DNA from 2 places in the Candidatus Allofournierella merdavium genome. Region 2 is predicted to be linked to the other one. Evidence: predicted binding sites of a transcription regulator. Region 2 holds the regulator's gene; the other holds the start of a gene.

Region 1 (9,603 bases), on a different contig from region 2:
GACGTAACCGGCCAGCGCCGCCAGCAGGTTCAGCCCCAGGGTGACGACGCAGAAGAACAACACCACCGCCAGCAGCGGGGCCATGGTGTCCATCAGGGCGGACCAGTCTCCTTCCCGCACCTGGGTGAGGATATCGGCAAACTGGGCCGCAAGGGCTGCCAGGGCCAGCCCCAGGCTGAGGATGCAGCCCAGGGGGGTGCAGCGCCGCCGGGCCAGCTGCGCCAGGGGCGCGCTCCAGGCCCCCAGACCCAGCAGCAGGCTGGCCACCGAGCCGGCCACCACCGGCCCGCTCACCGCCAGCACCCACAAAAGAAAGGCCGCCGCGGCGGCAAACAACCCCAGGCAGACCACGCACGCCCACCACAGCGCCCGCTGCCCGGCGCTGCGGCTCTGCCGGGCCAGCGCCAGCGCCCCCGCCGCCGCTTCCTCCGCCTCCGGCAAAGGCGGCGTTTTCTGACGGCGGGCGGTGACCAGCTCGGCCAGGCTCACCTCCAGCGCCGCGGCCAGCGGCTCCAGGGTAGTGGCGTCCGGCAGGCCCACGCCCCGCTCCCACCGGCTCACCGCCTTGTCGGTGAGGTGCAGCCGCCCGGCCAGCTGGGCCTGGGTCAGACCCAGTTCCCTGCGCCGCACGGCGATAAAGTTCCCCAACGTTTTCGTGTCCATTCTCTTCGCCTCCCTGGGTCCTATCCTACCCTTTGGAGGCTCTGCGGTCAACCGACGCTTCGTTTACCCCATTCTTTACCCGAAAATAGGGCGATTCTTGTTGAAAACAATCCTTTTTATACACTTTGTATATTATAAAGCACAAAAAAGGGGCGCCCGGCCGGCTGGCCGGGCGCCCCTTTGCTTGCCATGGTGTGTTGTGGAAGGATCAGCCCTCGATCTGGATGCTCCGGGTCGCAGGCGCGCTCTCGGCCTGCTTGGGCAGCGTGACTTCCAGGATGCCGTTGTTGTAAGCGGCCTTGATGCCCTCGGTGTTGATGCCGCTGACATTGAAGCTGCGGCTGTAGGAGCCATACTTGCGCTCGCGGCGCAGGTAGTTGCCTTCGCCCTTCTCCTCCTTCTCGCTGTTGTGGCGGGCGGTGATGACCATGTTGTCGCCGTTCAGGTCCAGGCTGATGTCCTCCTTCTGGAAGCCGGGCAGTTCCGCCTCCATCAGGTAATGGTCGCCCTTGTCCTGAATGTCGCACCGGAACTGGCTCATGTCGCCGAAACCGGTGAACAGGTTCTTCTCCATATTATCCAGATAGTTCCACAGGCTATTTTCCTCACGGGTGAACGGAATCATACCAAACATACTGTACTCCTATTCTCCGCGCACGAAAAGATTTTGTTGTTTGGCGGCGCTGTGTTTGCGCGGGCGCTGCGCCGCCGGGCCAGGTGAGGAGGGCCCCGGGTTTTTGCTCCCGGGCCTCTTCCCTCTTGACAATTATTACTATACCCCTAATTTTGCTGTTTTGTGTTTCGGAATTATGAACTTTTTGTTAATTTTAGCAGTCTTTGTTTTAGAGCGCTAAATTATCCCCCAAACATTTTTTCTTGGGGGGATGGTTGACAACTATATCGGGTGCTGATATAATTATATCGTCAATCGATATATCGTTCCACGACGCAAAAGGAGGTGCGGCCATGGCGGAGAGCATTGCCCTGACCGAGGCGTTTTTCTACATTCTTCTTGCTTTATACCAGCCGCTGCATGGTTACGGCATCATGCAGAAGGTGCAGGAATTTTCCGGCGGGCGGGTGCGGCTGGCAGCGGGCACGCTGTACGGCGCGCTGAACACCCTGCTGGAAAAGGGCTGGATCGAGGCGCTGCCGGTGGAGGCGGGCAGCCGAAAAAAGGAGTATCGCATCACCGCTGCGGGCAAGGCGGCGGCGCAGGCGGAGCTGGCCCGGCTGGAGGAGCTGGTAAAAAACGGCCGGGCCGTGGCAAAGGAGGAGCAGGCATGAACAAAGTGGTTCACAAAGTGTTTCTTTTGTGGGACTGGGAGAAAGAGGCCGCCTGGCTCAATGAGATGAGCCGTCAGGGCTGGCAGCTGCGCCGGGTGGGCTGGTGCCGTTATGAGTTCGAGCCGGGCGAACCGGGCCGCTGGCAGTACCAGCTGGAGATGCTGCAAAAAAACGACCCGGACTATCTGGCCTTTCTGGAGGACACGGGCATTCAGGTGGTGGGCCGGCTGTTCCGCTGGGTCTACCTGCGGCGGGAGAACGACGGCACCCCCTTTGAACTTTTCAGCGACACCGACTCCATTCTCCGCCACATGGACCGGGTGCTCACCCTGTGCTATCTGCTGGGAGGCATAAACCTGTTTCTGGGTGCCAGCGCCCCCTACTCCCTGATCAACCTTGTGCTGGGCGCTGCCATCTGCCTGGGGGCGCTGCCCCTGGCGCTGCGGCGACACCGGCTGGCCCGGCGGCGGAAGATGCAGGAGTGAGCCATTGAAAAAAGCGGCAGAGAAACAAAGGCGGCCCCGCGGGAAATTCCCGCGGGGCCGTTCTGTTGCTGTATTGTATCGTGCCGGGATGCCGCCCGCCGCAAGTGCGGGCGGTGAAGGGCGGCGACGGGCCGACCTGTGTCTTTGGCCACCGGCTGTTTCCAACGTGTGCGGCGCTTCGACGGCCGCGCCACAAGGGCCGGAAAAGGCGGCTTCAAGCGCAGCCCGCCGAAAAGGCAGGGCGAAAGAAAGCGCGCACCAGCCCGCTCGCCGGGAAAGACAGACGCCGCGGCCCGTGGGGCGGATGCCGCCCGGCGGGCGAAGGCAAAGAGGACGCGCCGGCCCCGTCAGGGGCGCTCAGGCGCCCAGCTTCGCCTCCAGGTCCTTGCGGATGGCTTTGATGAACTCCTCGCTGGACACCGCCGTGGGGGTGATGCCCTCCGCCAGGCCGCACAGGTCTTTGGTCATCACGCCGCTCTCCAGCGTGTCAATGCAGGCGGCCTCCAGCTTTTTGGCGAAGTCCGAGAGGGCGGGGATGCCGTCCAGCTCGCCGCGCTTTGCCAGCGCGCCGGTCCAGGCGAAGATGGTGGCCATGGGGTTGGTGCTGGTCACCTCTCCCTTCAGGTAGCGGTAGTAGTGGCGGGTGACGGTGCCGTGGGCGGCCTCGTACTCGTAGCAGCCGTCGGGGCTCACCAGCACGCTGGTCATCATGGCAAGGCTGCCGAAGGCGGTGGAGACCATGTCGCTCATCACGTCGCCGTCGTAGTTCTTGCAGGCCCAGATAAAGCCGCCCTCGCTGCGGATGACCCGGGCCACCGCGTCGTCGATGAGGGTGTAGAAGTATTCGATGCCGGCCGCCTCGAACTTCTCTTTATACTCCGCCTCGTAGATTTCGGCAAAGATGTCCTTGAAGGTGTGGTCGTATTTTTTGCTGATGGTGTCCTTGGTGGCGAACCACAGGTCCTGCTTGGTGGAAAGGGCGTAGTTGAAGCAGCTGCGGGCAAAACTCGAGATGCTGGTGTCCTTGTTGTACTGGGCCTGCAAAACGCCCGGGCACTCGAAGTCGTACACCGTCTGGCGCATCTCGGCGCCGTCGGCGCCGGTGAACACCAGTTCCGCCTTGCCGGGGCCGGGCACCCGGAACTCGGTGCCCTTGTACACGTCGCCGTAGGCGTGGCGGGCGATGGTGATGGGCTTTTTCCAGTTTTTCACCACCGGCTTGATGCAGTTGATGAGGATGGGCGCGCGGAACACGGTGCCGTCCAGCACGGCGCGGATGGTGCCGTTGGGGCTCTTCCACATCTCGTGCAGGTTGTACTCGGTCATCCGCTGGGCGTTGGGGGTGATGGTGGCGCACTTCACCGACACGCCGTACTTTTTGTTGGCCAGCGCCGCGTCCATGGTGACCTGATCGCCGGTGGCGTCCCGGTTGGGCAGCCCCAGGTCGTAATATTCGCTCTTGAGTTCCACAAAGGGAAGGATCAGTTCGTCCTTGATCATCTTCCACAAAACGCGGGTCATCTCGTCGCCGTCCATCTCCACAAGGGGGGTGGTCATCTTGATTTTTTCCATGGGTGCCTCTCTCCTCTCGTTTTTGCGCTCACTGGGGGTTCGTCATCTCGGCCAGCACTTCGGCCATGATGGCCACGCCCCGGTCGATCTGCTCCGTGGTGGGGGTGGAGAAGTTCAGCCGCAGGAAGGGCTGCTCCACGGTGCTGTCGGTGTAGAAGGCGCTGCCCGGCACCACCGCCAGCTTCTTTTCCAGGCACCGGCGCACAAACTCGCCGGCGGGCACCTCGTCGGGCAGTTTGGCCCAGATGAACATGCCGCCCTCCGGGCGCACATAGGTCACCGCGCCGGCGAGTTCCTCGTCCAGCCGGTCCATCATGTGATTCGCCTTTTCCCGGTAGATGGCCTGCAGCCGGGCGATGTGGGCGCTCATGTCCGTCTGGGTGAGCATCCGCTCGCACACCCGCTGGGCCCAGACGTTGGTGTGCACGTCGCTGCCCTGCTTGGCGGTGACCATCTTGGTGATGAGGTCCGGCTGGCCGGCGCAGAAGGCAAGGCGCATGCCGGGGCAGAGGATCTTGCTGAAGGAGCCGGCGTAGATCACCGCGCCCTCCTCATCAAAGTGCTTGATGGGGGGCACGTCCTCGCCGGAAATGCGCAGCGCGCCGTAGGGGTCGTCCTCCAGCACCGGCACGCCGTACTTCACCGCCAGGCGGTAGATAGCTTTGCGCTTTGCCAGGCTGGTGGTGTAGCCGGTGGGGTTCTGGAAGTTGGGGATGCAGTAGAAAAATTTGGGCTTTGGCTCGGCGGCGAACACCGCCTCCAGCGCCGCCAGGTCCACCCCGTCCGGCTGCAGGGGCACCCCCCGCAGCACCGCGCCAAACCCGCGCATGGAGTTGTAGGCGCCCAGGAACGCGGGTTCCTCCACCGCCACCACGTCCCCCTCGTTGCACAGCAGCTTTGCGGTGAACTCGATGACCTGCTGGCTGCCGCTGGTGATGATGACCTCGTCGGAATCCTTCACCACCGGCCACTGGCGGTTGGCAAAGGCGCGGCAGGCGGTGCGCAGGGGGCCGTAGCCCTCGGTGACCGAATACTGCAGCATGCCCACCGGGTCGCTGGCCAGCAGCTGGTCGCTGAAGGCCCGGATGTCCCGGATGGGAAAGCTGTCCGCCGCCGGGTTGCCCCCGGCGAAGCTGATCAGCTGCGGATCGCTCATCTGCTTGAGCAGCTCGCGGATGATGCTGGGCCGCATCCCCAGCGTTTTGTTGGAATAGCGATACTCCATTGCCCGTTTCCCCCTTTTATGATCGCACCGCCTCGCCCGTGTGGGGCACGGCGGCAAAACTGGACTCCACCGTGATGACGCAGAAGTAGTTCGGATCCTTCTCCCGCACCAGCTTTTCAATGGCCTCCTTCAGCCGGGCGCTGCCCATGGCAAAGCCCGGCGGGGTCACACAGTCGAAGATCACGTTGGTGTGGGTCTTGCCCGGCACCATCCGCAGGTCGTGGATGGTGAGCCCCGGATCGATGGTCTTCACCGCGTCCGCCAGCCAGCGGCGCATGTCCCCCACCTGGGCGTCGGAGGTGACGATGGGGTCAAAGTGGATCACCACCGGCAGCCGGTCATTTTTGAGGAAATCCCGCTCGATGTCGTCGATGAGTTCGTGGCTCTTCATCACGTCGTCCTCGGCGGCCAGCTCCACATGGACGCTGGCGAACTGCCGCCCCGGGCCGTAATCGTGCACCATCAGGTCGTGGGTGCCCAGCACGCCGGGATAACTCATGATCTTGTCGTGGATGTGCTTGACCAGTTCCGGGTCGGGCGCCACGCCCAGCAGCGGGTCGATGGTGTCCTTGATCAGGCCCACGCCGCTGTAAAGGATGAACAGGGCCACCGCCACGCCCATCCAGCCGTCCAGTTCCACATGGATGAAATGGCTGACGAGGCTGGCGATGAGCACCGCGCTGGTGGTGAGCACATCGTTGCGGCTGTCCGCCGCGGTGGCGATGAGGGAACCGGAGTTGATGCGCCGGCCCAGCGTGCGGTTGAACAGCGCCATCCAAAGCTTGACGGCAATGGACGCCGCCAGCACCCCCATGGCCACCCAGCTGAAGGTGACGGGAGCGGGATGCAGAATTTTCTCCGCGCTGCTCTTGAGCAGTTCCACACCGATGACCAGCACCATCACCGCCACCGCCAGCCCCGCCAGATATTCAAAGCGGGCGTGGCCGTAGGGATGTTCCTCGTCGGCGGGGCGGGCGCCCAACTTGAAACCGATGAGGCTCACCACGCTGGAAGAGGCGTCGGAGAGGTTGTTCACCGCGTCGGCGGCGATGGAGATGCTGCCCGACAGGGTGCCGGCCAGAAATTTGCCGGTGCAGAGAAGCAGGTTGCAGAAGATCCCCACCCAGCTGGCCAGGTTGCCGTAGGCGGCCCGCACGGCGGGGTTCGTGGTGTCGCGGCGGTTTTTGATGAACAGCCGCACGAGCATTTCAGTCACACAAAGCACCTCGGATGTTATGAGCTGGGGGCCTCAAAAGCCCCCTTACGACTTTTTGGGCAGCGGGCGGTGCACACCGTACTCGTCGATCAGTTCGATGTTGTCCAGCTGGGTGCGCAGATTTTTCTTCATGCTGTCGATGTACTCCCTGCGCAGAGCGGCCTGCTCGGCCTTTTCCGCCTCGGTGAGGCCGGCGGGCGTGCGGCTCTTGCGGGCCAGCTCACCGATGCGCCGGATGTGTTTTTCGTCCATGGTTTTCCCTCCCCCGTCCTTCCCGCCGGGGGAAGGCAGAGTATTTAATCTATTATAGCAGAAACCTCTGCAAAACGCAAAAGCAGCCTGCCCCGAGGAGTAAGGGAGCAGGCTGCCTTTGCACAAATTGAAGAGGATTCTCATGAAAAAGCGGATATCTATATATAAACCTTCTCGCAAAGGGGAAGGGCGTCGGTTGTCTGGGCCGCCCCGGGCGGAGCTTGCGGGTCCGCCCGATCGCATGGGCGGCGGCCAGTGTGCGCGGCGTTCGCCGCGGCCGGTTTTTGTTTTGGGGAACGATCCGTTCCCCCCGGGCTGTGATTATAGAATACCCCTACTTTGTGGAAAAACCGTGATAAGGATTTAAACAAATTGCAAAATCGTTACAAACAGTTTGTGACCGGCCGGCCGGGCGGCACTTCACCGCCCTTGCGGAACGTGGTATAATGGCGTTGACCAATGTGCGAAAGGGGGCCGTGTTCTATGGCCAATCCACCCAACTATGCCCGGGAGATGGAGGCCGTGCTGGCCCGGCTGGCCCCCGCGGGGGACGAAAAGCCACGCCTGCTGCTCCACGCCTGCTGCGGGCCCTGCTCCAGCGCGGTGCTGGAACAGCTTCTGGCCCATTTTGCGGTGACCATCCTCTACTACAACCCCAACATCTGGCCCGCCGCCGAATACCACCGCCGGGCCGGCGAGCTGGAACGCTTTGCCGCCGCCTTTGCCCCCGCTGTGCGGGTGGTGGAGGCCGCCTATGACCCCGACCGCTACTACGCGGCGGTGGCGGGGCTGGAGGCCGAGCCGGAGCGGGGCGGGCGGTGCACCGTATGCTACCGGCTGCGGATGGAGGAGGCGGCCCGCTATGCCGCCGAGCATGGGTTCGACTGGTTCTGCACCACCCTGTCCATCAGCCCCCACAAGGACGCGGCGCGCATCAACGCCATCGGCCGGGAGCTGGAAGCGCAGTACGGGGTGCGCCACCTGCCCAACGATTTCAAGAAGAAAAACGGCTACAAGCGCAGCCTGGAGCTGTCGGCGGAGTACGGCCTGTACCGGCAGGACTACTGCGGCTGTGAGTTCAGCGCCCGGCGCGCGGCAAAGAACGAGGAGGACGCCCCCGATGGACCGGCTGGAACAACTTGAGAAGATGCTGGCGGACCTGCAGGCCCGCTACGCCGACACCACCGCCCGCATGGAAGGCCTGAAGGCGGCGGGCAAGACCCGCACCGCCACCTATCGTCAGCTGATGGGCGACAAACTCACCCTGGCACAGATGCTGGAGACCTGCCGGGTCTACGGCCTGCTGGACTGAAGACGCAAAAGCGGCCTTCCCCTCGTCGGGGAAGGCCGCTTGTTTTTTTAGGCCCTTATCTGCGTCGGCCCGCACCGCCGCCGGAGCGGGAACCGCCGCCGCTGCGGCGCCCGGCTCCCGAGCCCCGGGAGGAACCGCCGCCAAAGCCGCCGAAGTTCTTCGGCCGGGAGGACGAGGACGGGCGGGAGGAACCGCCGCCAAAGCCGCCAAACCCGCCGGGGCCGCCGGGACAGGGCGGGCGCGGGCCGCGGGGCGGCGGAGGCGGCGGAGGCCGCCGGTGCCAGCCGCCGTAGAACCGGCGGGGCGGCAGGGGCGGATAGCTGTAGCCAAACCAGCGGGTGCGCACATAGCGCACGGGATGCAGCAGGCTGCCCACCACCACCAGCAGCAGGAGCACCGCCAGCACGATCACCAGCGTGAAAGCACCGCCGATCCGGGCCGCGAGAGAGGGGCCCTCCGGCGCGGGGGCGGGGGCGCCGCCACCGGTGTTCTGGCCGGGCTGCACGCCATAGATATCGCACAGTTCGTCGTACATGGCATTGGCAAAGGCGGTGACGCCCGCGTCATAATCGCCCTTGGCAAAGCCCTCTTCCAGATTGTTCCAGAGAAGATCGTCCACCTTCTGCGGCGTCAGATCCTTTTCCAGGCCGGTGCCCACGGTGCAGTAGTAGTCCTGGGCGCCGATCACCAGCAACAGCAGCACGCCGTTGTTCTTGTCCGGGTCGCCCACGCCCCAGGCGTTGAACACCTGGGAGGCGTAGCCGGCGGTGGTGTCGGTGCCGGTGAAGTCCACCGTGAGCACGGCCATCTGTGCCCCGCAGGCCTCGTCCAGCGCGATGGTCAGATCGTTCACCGCCTGCTCGGTGCGCTCCGAGAGCACGTTCGCCTCGTCCAGCACACAGCTGTTTTCAGGGGCGGCGGGCACTGCCGCGAAGACGCTGCCGGTGAGCAGCATCGCCGCCAGCGCCGCGCCGGCAAGGGCGCGTTTCCACTGTCTCATTGGTAATACTCCGCCTCCTCGATGCCCCAGAGCGCGCCGATCAGCTTCGCCGGCTGGCCGGCGAGGGTGTCGTTGAACGCCTGCGCCCGGGAATTATAGTCGTTGTTTCGGATGGTGTTGCCCCGGGCGTTGAACTCCGCCAGTTCCCCGGCCAGCAGGTCGTACTGGTTTTGGTCCGCCAGGGCCACAGCCTCGTCGTAGAGGGCGTTCACCGCCTGGGCCAGCGCCCCGTCGGCGGCGGCCTTGGCGGCGGGCCCCTGGGCGGCCTGCACCGCCTGGATGGCGCCGTTCACCCCGTTGATGGCCTCGCCGCTCACCCCGCCGACCTTTTCGGCCACCGTGGCAAGGTTCGCCGCCGAGTTGAGCCGGGCGTCCAGGTCGGCGGCGATGGAGTACATCCCGTCGGAAAAGGCGGCGGCGGTGCTGTTTGCATAGGCGGCAAGCTTTGCCCCGCCGATGCCGAACACCGAGCCGACGGCCAGCAGGCAGGCGGCGGCCACCGCCACCGCCTTGTTCTTCAGCGGCGCGGGCAGCAGCTGTTCCAGTTTACACGGCCCCTTCATCAATTATGCAGCTCCATCAGTTTCTGCT
Region 2 (9,603 bases):
CGCGTTTTTCTGCCATGGATTATTCACCTTTGTCTGCCCGCCGGGCGGGCTCTCTTTCCTGAAAAATGTAGGGGCGTATTAGCCCAGAATGCCTCCCCTTGAAACCAAGGGGAGGCTTGTGATCAGGCTCAGACTTCCTTGAAGTCGGCGTCCACGACCCCGTCGTCGGACTTGCCGCCCTGGCCGGCCGCGCCGGTCTCGGGGCCGGCGGCCGCGCCGGCGGAACCCTGGGCGTTCTTGTACAGCTCTTCGCTGATGGCGTAGAAGGCCTTCTGGACCTCCTCCTGCTTTGCCTTGATGGCCTCGATGTCGGTGCCCTTCAGCGCCTCTTTCAGCTCGCTCAGCTTGGACTCGACCTCGGCCTTCTTGGCCGCGTCCACCTTGTCGCCCAGCTCATTCAGGGTCTTCTCGGTCTGGAACACCATCTGGTCGGCGGCGTTGCGGGCGTCCACCTCTTCACGGCGCTTCTTGTCCTCGGCGGCGAACTGCTCGGCCTCCCGCACCGACTTCTCGATGTCCTCCTTGCTCATGTTGGTGGAGGCGGTGATGGTGATGCTCTGCTCCTTGCCGCTGCCCAGGTCCTTGGCGCTCACATGCACGATGCCGTTGGCGTCGATGTCAAAGGTGACCTCGATCTGGGGCACGCCGCGGGGCGCGGCGGGGATGCCGTCCAGCTTGAACATGCCCAGGCTCTTGTTGTCGCGGGCAAACTCACGCTCGCCCTGCAGCACGTTGACCTCGACGCTGGGCTGGTTGTCGGCCGCGGTGGAGAAGATCTGGCTCTTCTTGGTGGGGATGGTGGTGTTGCGCTCGATGATCTTGGTGCACACGCCGCCCAGGGTCTCGATGCCCAGGCTCAGCGGGGTGACGTCCAGCAGCAGCAGGCCCTTGACGTCGCCCTGCAGGACGCCGCCCTGGATGGCTGCGCCCACGGCCACGCACTCGTCGGGGTTGATGCCCTTGAAGGGCTCGCAGTTCAGCTCCTTCTTGACGGCGTCGTAGACGGCGGGGATACGGGTGGAGCCGCCCACCATCAGGACCTTCTTCAGGTCAGAGGCGCGCAGGCCGGCGTCGGCCAGGGCCTTGCGCACGGGGGTCATGGTGCGGTCCACCAGGTCCACAGTCAGCTCGTTGAACTTGGCCCGGGTCAGGGTCATGTCCAGGTGCTTGGGGCCGGTGGCGTCGGCGGTGATGAAGGGCAGGTTGATCTGGCTGGTCATGGCGCTGGACAGCTCGATCTTGGCCTTCTCGGCGGCCTCCTTCAGGCGCTGGGCAGCCATCTTGTCCTTGCGCAGGTCGATGCCGTTCTCGCGCTGGAAGTCCTCGGCCATCCAGTCGATGATGCGCTGGTCAAAGTCATCGCCGCCCAGGTGAGTGTCGCCGTTGGTGGCCAGGACCTCGGTGACGCCGTCGCCCATCTCGATGATGGAGACGTCGAAGGTGCCGCCGCCCAGGTCGTAGACCATGATCTTCTGGTCCTCTTCCTTGTCGATGCCGTAAGCCAGGGATGCGGCGGTGGGCTCATTGATGATGCGGCGGACGTTCAGGCCGGCGATGGTGCCGGCGTCCTTGGTGGCCTGCCGCTGGCTGTCGTTGAAGTAGGCGGGCACGGTGATCACCGCGTCGGTGACCTTCTCGCCCAGGTAAGCCTCGGCGTCCGCCTTCAGCTTGGACAGGATCATGGCGCTGATCTGCTGGGGGTTATAATCCTTGCCGTCGATGGACACCTTGTAGTCGGTGCCCATGTGACGCTTGATGCTGCTCACGGTGCGCTCGGGGTTGGTGATGGCCTGGCGCTTTGCCACCTGGCCCACCAGCCGCTCGCCGGTCTTGGTAAAGCCCACCACGCTGGGGGTGGTGCGGGCGCCCTCCGCGTTGGCGATGACCACGGGCTCGCCGCCCTCGATCACGGCAACACAGCTGTTCGTAGTGCCAAGGTCGATGCCAATGATTTTACTCATAGTATATCTCTCCTTATTTATAACTCAAATATGGTGGAACTCTCATTTATGGGAAAGGGCGAAAGGCCCTTTCGGCGAATTATTCGGCCACGATCACCGTGGCGTGCCGGATGACCCGGTCGCCCAGCTTGTAGCCTTTCTGGAACACCTGCAGCACGGTGCCGCTCTCCTCGCCGTTCTCGGCGGCCTTTTGCATCACCGCGTTGTGCAGCGCCGGGTCGAAGGGCAGGCCCAAAGCGGGGATCTCCTCCACCTTCAGGGCCTCGAAGGCGCCCTTTGCCTTTTCCAGCGTCAGGGTCACGCCCTTCTTGAAGTTCTCGTCGGTGGAGGGGGCCGCCTCGGCCATCTCCAGCGCGTCCAGAATGGAGAGGATCTGGCTCACCGCGTGGGCCACGCCGTTGCCGAAGGCGGCGTCCTGCTCCCGGGCCGAGCGCTTGCGGAAGTTGTCGTACTCGGCGGCGGTGCGCAGCAGCCGGTCCCTGGCCTCCTCCGCCTCGGCGCGGGCCTTTTCGGCCTCGGTGCGGGCGGCGGCCAGCTGTGCCTCCAGATCCTTTTTGTCTTTCTTTGTCTCTTTCTTTTCCTTTTCGGGGGCCTTCTCCGCCTTGGGAGCGGCCTTTTGTTCTGTCGCTTCGGCCTGGGGGGCCGGGGCTTCGGCGGCGGCCTCTTCGGGCCGCTTGTTGGTTTCGTCCATCATTGCGGGTCCTCCTGTGCCTTGCCGGCCATACACTCGCCGAGTTTCAAGGCAAAATAATCCAAAACGGGCATCAGCTGCTCAAAGGGCATCCGGGTGGGCCCCAGCAGGACGATGGCCCCGGTGAGGCCGCCGCCGGCCAGGTACCGCTTGCTCATGAAGCACAGCCCCGGCAGCGGGCGCTGCAGGTCCTCGCCCAGCAGCACGGTGGTGCGGCCGGTGCGGGGGGTGATGAGCCGGCCGGCGCGCTCGTCGTCGGTGAAAAGCTCCAGCACCCGGGGCAGCAGGCCGGTCAGTTCCGGCCAGCGCATCAGGTATTGCAGCCCCTGGGGGTAGGTGCGGGCCTGGGCGGCCTGCCGCAGCAGCGCCGCCGCCGCGTTCAGCACCGGATAGAGCCGGTCGCTCCCCTCGCCCAGGCGGGCGGCCAACTCGCCCAGCTTCGCGCCGGACAGGTCCGCCGGGGCCACAAAGGCGAGCCCCTGGTTGAGGGTCTGGGTGAGCAGCGCCGCGTCCTCGCGGGTGAAATCGGTGTCCAGCCGGGCCACCCGGGTGCGCACGCCGCCGGCGCTGGTCACCGCCAGCACCGCCGCGGTGCAGCGGCCCACCTGCACCACCTCGTAGTGGGCGATGCACAGATCGTCCGCCCGGGGGGTGGTGGCCGCCACCATGTAGCCGGCGTAGTCCGCCAGGGCCCGGGCCGCACCGGACGCCAGCCGCTCGGGCTCGTAGTCGAGGCCGGCGAAGATGTGGTCGATCTCGGCTTTCTGCCGGGCGGTGAGCCCCTTGGCGGGATGCATCAGATTGTCCAGGTAATAGCGGTAGCCCTTGGCGCTGGGCACCCGGCCCGCGCTGGTGTGGGGCTGCTCCAGCAGGCCCAGCTTTGTCAGTGCCGCCATCTCATTGCGCAAGGTCGCGCTGGACACCGCCATGTCGAAATACTGGCACAAAAGGCTGGAGCCCACCGGCTCGCCCCCCTGGGTGTACAGGGCCACAATGGCTTCCAGCACGCGCTGTTTGCGATCGTCCATGGCCATGCGGCCCCACCTCTTTTCTCTCATTTTAGCACTCATTGCTCTCGAGTGCTAAATTTATTGTACTCCATTTTATCCGTCTGTCAAGGGGGTGGTGCAAAAATTTTCAAAGTTTCATCGTTTGTTCACACACTGCCCCTTCCGGGCCGCAAAAAAGCGCCCGCGGCCCCCCTTGCGGGCGGCGCGGACGCCGAAAAAAGAAGGCGGGCGGCGCTTTAACTCTCCATCTGCTTTGCCAGAAAGGCGGCGGCGATGGCCAGGGCTTTCTGCTCCTCGGGGGTGGGGGTGGCGCTGCGCTCGTCGCTCAGCAGCACCACCGCCCCGGCCACGTCGCCGGCGGCGATGATGGGCACCGCTATGTGGATGTGCCGGGAGGCCCCCTCGCAGGGGAACTGGCAGTCCTCGGCCTGGCCGCCGTGCAGGTAGGTGCGGCGAGCGTGCATCAGCTTTTCCAGCGGGATGCTCACCCGCTTTTCCAGGCACTCCTTGCGGGCGGGGCCGGCGGCGGCGATGATGCTGTCCCGGTCGCAGATCAGGGCGGTGCGGGAGAGGTTCTTGCAAAGCACCTCGGCGTACTGGGCGGCAAAGGCGGCCATCTCGCCGATGGGGGAATATTTTTTAAAGATCACCTCGCCGTCGCCGGTGGTGAAGATCTCCAGCGGGTCGCCCTGGCGGATGCGCTGGGTGCGGCGGATCTCCTTGGGGATGACCACCCGCCCCAGCTCGTCGATGCGGCGCACGATGCCGGTTGCTTTCATGGTGTGTACCTCCTGTAAGGCGGCGGGGCGGGCCCCGCCGCTTGTGCTCTTTGTTGCTTAGTATCTGCCAGCGCAGGCAAATTATACAAGCGCCGCCGCCCCGCCCGCCTTTCCGCCGGCGGCGGGCTCTGTTATAATAAGGTAAAAACATCCTGCAAGGAGGAAACGCCATGGCGCCACTGATCCTGATCGCGGAGGACAACGACGAAATTCGCGCGCTGCTGCGCCTCTATCTGGAGGGGGAGGGCCTGCGGGTGCTGGAGGCCGCCGACGGCGACGAGGCCCTGGCAAAGGCCCGGGCCGAGGGGCCGGACCTGGCCATCCTGGACGTGATGATGCCCGGCCTTTCGGGCTATGAGGTGACGCGGGCGCTGCGGCGGTTCAGCGACATGCCCATCCTCATCCTCTCGGCCAAGAGCGAGGACAACGACAAGATCCTGGGGCTGAACCTCGGGGCGGACGACTATGTCACCAAGCCCTTCAACCCGGTGGAGGTGGTGGCGCGGGTGAAGGCCCAGCTGCGGCGGGCCGCCCGGGCGGGGGGCGAGGTGCTGCGGGGGGGCGAGTTGGCGCTGGACCTGGCCGCCATGCGGCTGGAGAAGGCGGGCCGGCCGGTGCCCCTCACCCCCATGGAGGCAAAGATCCTGGCCATCCTGATGCGCTCGCCGGGGCGGGTGTTCACCAAGGCCCAGCTGTACGAGGGGGCCGCGGGGGACTACTTCGAGGGGGACGAGAACGCCATGATGGTGCACATCTCCAAACTGCGGGACAAGATCGAGGACGACCCCCGCTCCCCTCGTTACATCAAGACCATCCGGGGCCTGGGCTACCGGTTTGAGGGGGGCCCCGCATGAAAAAAACGGAAAAGGGCGGCCTGTTCGGGCTGCTGGCCCGGCAGTACCTGCTGTTCAGCCTGGCGATGCTGGCCATCGCGGCGGCGGTGTTCGCCGCCTGGAACCTCTACCTGGACCGGCTGTGGCGCGCCGCCGACTGGTACGGCCTGCTGGCCGACCCGGCCCTGGCGAAAGGGCGGTACGAAACGCTGCACCGGTATCTGGGGCAGGGGGGCGCCTTTGCCGTCTACGACGAGGAGGGCGCGCTCCTTTTTGCCGACGGCGCTGGTTTTGACCGGGCGGTGGAGCCGGGGGCGCTGGCCTGCGTGCCCGTCTGGGGCGACGGGGTGCAGATCGACGCCTACGAACTGGACGGCGGCGAGGGGGCGGCGCGGCATCTGGTGGTGGCCCACACCCACGACGGCACGGGGGGCGAGGCCACCCGCACCGCCGTGCTGGACGGCGGGCTGCGGGTGCTGCTGGGGGACCTGGGGGACGGCAGGACCGCCTACACCCCGGCGGAGTACGCCTATCTCACCGGGGCGCGGTTTGAAAACGCGCTGCTGGCCCGGGCGGCGTTCACCGCCGCCGACGGCAGCGGGCGCACCCTTCTTTTGCGGGAGAGCTTTCTCACCGACGGCCAGTACCAGCAGATCCTGAACCGCAGCGGCTGGGTGGCGGCGCTGTTCCTGCCGCTGTTCCTCCTCACGGCGGGGCTGTTCATCCGCCATCTGCGCCGGCGCATCGCCCAACCGCTGGAGGCCCTGGGCGCGGCGGTGGAGGCCCAGGCCGCCGGGCGGGACGTGCGGGTGGGCGACTGCGGCGGCCCCCGGGAGATCCGCCGCATCGGCGAGAGTTTCGACCGGTTCGCCGCCCTGCTGGCCGAGAGCGAGGCCGAGCGAAAGCGGCTGGACGAGGGGCGCCAGAAACTCATCGCGGACATCTCCCACGACATCAAGACCCCGGTGACGGTGATCTGCGGCGCGGCGGACGCGCTGTGCGACGGCAAGGTGCCCGCGGCCGAGCGGCAGCGCACCCTGGAGATGATCCGGGGCAAGGCCCGGGACCTGGCCCGCCTCACCGACGCCTTTCACGAGTACAGCAAGACCCAGCACCCCCGCTTTGAACTGCACACCCGGCGGGTGGACGTGTGCGAATTCCTGCGGGCCTGGCTGGCCGAGCGCTACGACGAGATCGACCTGGCGGGCTTTTCCCTGGAGCCGGCCATCCCGGAGACGCCGGCGTTCTGCATGGTGGACGAATGGCAGCTGCGCCGGGCGCTGGACAACCTGCTGTCCAACGCAGTGCGCCACAACCGGCTGGGCACCCAGCTCTTTGTGGAACTGGAGGTGGGCGCGGGGGCGGTGACGGTGCGGGTGGCGGACAACGGCGCGGGCATCCCCCCCGCCCGCCGCAAGACCATCTTCGAGCCCTTTGTCACCGGCAGCGACGCCCGCACCGGCGCGGGCAGCGGGCTGGGCCTTGCCATCACCCGCCGCATTCTGGAAAAGCACGGCGGCGCCATCCGGCTGAACGACAGGCCCGCCCCCGGGCGGGCCACCGAATTTGTGCTCACCCTGCCCCTGGCGGAGGGATAAAACAACCAGGCAGCGCCGCGCCGCCCCGAGGAAAAGGGTGGCGCGGCGCTGCCGCGTTTTGCCCGGGAAATACCGGGCTATGGGGGAAAAAGGCCGGGGCCTGCCGGGTGGGAGGAGTCGAAAAAACCACACCGGGCACGCCGCGCAAATGGGGGAGGAAACACGGGGCCCGCGGCCTTTTGGCAAAGGGAAGGGGGCGGTCAGTCGCTCTTGATGGCCTCCAGCGCCGGGATGCGCACCGCCTTGCCGGCGGGGTAGTAGCCGGAGCCCAGGCCGATGAGCACCGAGAAGACCACCGCGAAGACCAGCAGCCAGGGCGGCGTGACGCATACCCGGGCGGGGCCCTCGCCGCCCAGCAGGGCAAGGCGCATCGTCTCGGGCGACGGCCCGCCCAGGGCGACGATGTTGGCGATGAAGCCGCCGGTGAAACTGATGACACAGCTCACCAGCCCGCCCATCAGCCCGATGCAGCCCGCCTCGGCCAGAAACAGGGCGCGGATGTCCCGCACATAGCAGCCCAAAGCTTTCATCACACCGATCTCCTTCGTCCGTTCGGAAATGGACATCACCATGGTGTTGGTGATGCCGATGGCCGCCACCACCAGGCTGATGGCCCCGAGACCCCCCAGCATCATCTGCTTCTGCCGGGCCTCCTTCTCCATGGGGGCGCGGATGCTCTCCATGGATTCGGTGGCGCAGCCCAGGGCGCGGATGCGCTTTTCCAGGTCCGCCACCCGGGAGATGCTGCTGGCCTTCACCAGCACCGACTGGTAGGGGGAGGCGCCCTTCTTGTTCAGGTGCAGCTTCTCGGTGAGGGCCTTCAGGTCCTTCAGGTCCATCAGCAGCCCCTCGCCGGTCTCGCTGCCCTTGGAGTAGTCCTCCCTGGCAAGGCCCACCGGCTTCAGGGTGAGGCTGGCTTTGTACTCGCCGTTTTGCGCCTCCAGGGTGAGCGTCTCCTTCATGGGGTCAAAGTAGGCGGGAGGCGGGTCGTTCATCCGGCCGGTCTCCTCGTTCCACCCGGCGGACCAGCGGTCCACCATATCGCTGCCGGCGGGGCGCAGGGTGTCCCGGAAGCTGTAGGCCGCGTACTGGCCCACCACCACATCGCCGGTCTTTGTCATCCGCTCGCCCTTTTCCAGCCGGAAACCCATGGCCTCCATGCCGGCGGCGTCCAGGCCGGTCACCGGCACCCAGTCCGCCACATAGCGCTTTGCGCTGCCGGCGTAAAGGCGCAGGCTCTCGGTGTCCAGGGTCTGACGGGGCATCACCGCCACCGCGCCGTCCAGCTTTTTCAGCCGGGCCACCAGGGCGTCGTCCAGCTTCACCTTGCCCCGCCCGCCCCGGGGCGCGGTGACGGTGATGATGGTCAGGTCGCCCAGTTCGGCCAGCAGCTTGTCCTGGGCCTCCTTCATGCCGATGCCCAGCGACACCATGATCACGATGGAGCAGCCGCCGATCACCACCCCCAGCACCGTGAGGAAGGTGCGGGAGCGCTTGCGCAGCAGGTTTTGCAGGCACAGGCGGAACAGGTCCTGTTTGCGCATGGCTCATTCCTCCCCGCCCGGCTCGTTTTCACCGGGCAGCTGGTCCCAGTTCCAGGCCTCGGCCATCGGGTCGTCGCCCGCGGCCTTGCGGCGCAGCCGTTTCACCAGGAAGAACACGGTGCCGCCGGCGGCGGCCAGCGCCGCGGTGGCGGGGATCACCGGCAGCCAGGCGGGGGCGGCGGGGGCGGCGGGCTCCTCCTCCATGGAGAAGTCCGTCTCGCTCATCCCCTCCTCCACCGTCAGGGACAGGGGGTATTCCCGGGTCTGGGTCTGCAGATCGGCGTCCTCGTAGGTCACCTTCACCGTCAGGTTCAGCGGCCCGGCGGCCTCGGGGGTGAGGGCAAAGCCGATGCTGCCGGAGGCGCCCGCCGCCACGTTGCCCAGGTACTGCACCTTCGCGGGGGATTCAAAGCCCTCGCCCACCAGCTGCGCCTCCAGGTTGCCGATGTCCGCCCGGCCCTTGTTCACATAGGCCAGGGTGATCTCCCCCTCCTCGCCGGCGGAGAAGTTCGCCGCCGCGGGCGGGTTCAGCTGGAAGCGGTCGGGCTGGCTCACCGGCACCGACAGACGAATGTCCGCCGTCACCGCGCTGCGCTTGCTGCCGTCCACATACTCGTATTTGAAACTCACGGTGATGCCCTGGGCGCCGCTCTTGCAGGTGGGCACCGCCTGCATGGGCAGTTCCTGGGTGAGGGTCTTGCCGGGGGCCAGGCTCTTGTAATGGGCGGTGTTGGTGCCGCCGTCCACCGTGAAGCACTCGCCGCCGTCCACCGTGACCACGATGTTTTCCACCTTGGTGGCGCCGGTGTTCTCAAAGGTAAAGGAGAGGGGGAACCGGCCGCCGGCGGCCACCGGCTTTCCGCCGTAGTCGAATTTCTGCACCACGATGTTGGGCACCGGCGTCTCGGCGGAGGAGGCCGCGGCCGCCTTGGCCGGGATGTTCAGCCGGTCGGAGGCGGTGGCGGCGGTGGCGGCGCCGGCGCTGTCGTAGGTGTAGCGCAGGTCCACCGCGAGGCTTTGGGCCGCGGAAGAGATCTGATTCGCGCCCTGCAGCTTGACGGTGATGGAGCCGGTCTGGCCGGGGGCGATGTCCGCCACCGGGAAGGTGGAGGCGGCGTTCAGCAGGGTGAGCCCCTCGGAGGGGGCCACCGTGGCCGCCGCGTTCTTCACCGCCACGTCGCCGGTGT

What was found. The regulator HrcA, encoded in region 2, represses chaperone genes, less so after heat shock. The targets are predictions, from matches to a motif close to TGTTAGCACTCNNNNNNNNNGAGTGCTAACA.
Region 1: ACH2A7_RS04935 (Hsp20/alpha crystallin family protein) is a predicted target of HrcA. The motif match lies at 1,489-1,519, and genes of this name have one in related genera.

Annotation. Positions count from the first base shown of each region.
Region 1 covers NZ_CALWND010000005.1:57,139-66,741, forward strand. The annotation lists gene ACH2A7_RS04930 (helix-turn-helix domain-containing protein) at 1-663, opposite strand, end outside; gene ACH2A7_RS04935 (Hsp20/alpha crystallin family protein) at 872-1,297, opposite strand; gene ACH2A7_RS04940 (PadR family transcriptional regulator) at 1,630-1,950, shown strand; gene ACH2A7_RS04945 (DUF2812 domain-containing protein) at 1,947-2,435, shown strand; gene ACH2A7_RS04950 (NADP-dependent isocitrate dehydrogenase) at 2,793-4,007, opposite strand; gene ACH2A7_RS04955 (PLP-dependent aminotransferase family protein) at 4,036-5,232, opposite strand; gene ACH2A7_RS04960 (cation diffusion facilitator family transporter) at 5,249-6,448, opposite strand; gene ACH2A7_RS04965 (DUF896 domain-containing protein) at 6,494-6,700, opposite strand; gene ACH2A7_RS04970 (epoxyqueuosine reductase QueH) at 7,184-7,843, shown strand; gene ACH2A7_RS04975 (hypothetical protein) at 7,821-8,012, shown strand; gene ACH2A7_RS04980 (TPM domain-containing protein) at 8,068-9,012, opposite strand; gene ACH2A7_RS04985 (LemA family protein) at 9,009-9,575, opposite strand; gene ACH2A7_RS04990 (toxic anion resistance protein) at 9,575-9,603, opposite strand, start outside.
Region 2 covers NZ_CALWND010000009.1:152,923-162,525, forward strand. The annotation lists gene dnaJ (molecular chaperone DnaJ) at 1-16, opposite strand, end outside; gene dnaK (molecular chaperone DnaK) at 129-1,961, opposite strand; gene ACH2A7_RS09335 (nucleotide exchange factor GrpE) at 2,041-2,655, opposite strand; gene hrcA (heat-inducible transcriptional repressor HrcA) at 2,652-3,686, opposite strand; gene ACH2A7_RS09345 (stage V sporulation T C-terminal domain-containing protein) at 3,899-4,441, opposite strand; gene ACH2A7_RS09350 (response regulator transcription factor) at 4,612-5,295, shown strand; gene ACH2A7_RS09355 (ATP-binding protein) at 5,292-6,872, shown strand; gene ACH2A7_RS09360 (ABC transporter permease) at 7,073-8,416, opposite strand; gene ACH2A7_RS09365 (COG1361 S-layer family protein) at 8,420-9,603, opposite strand, start outside.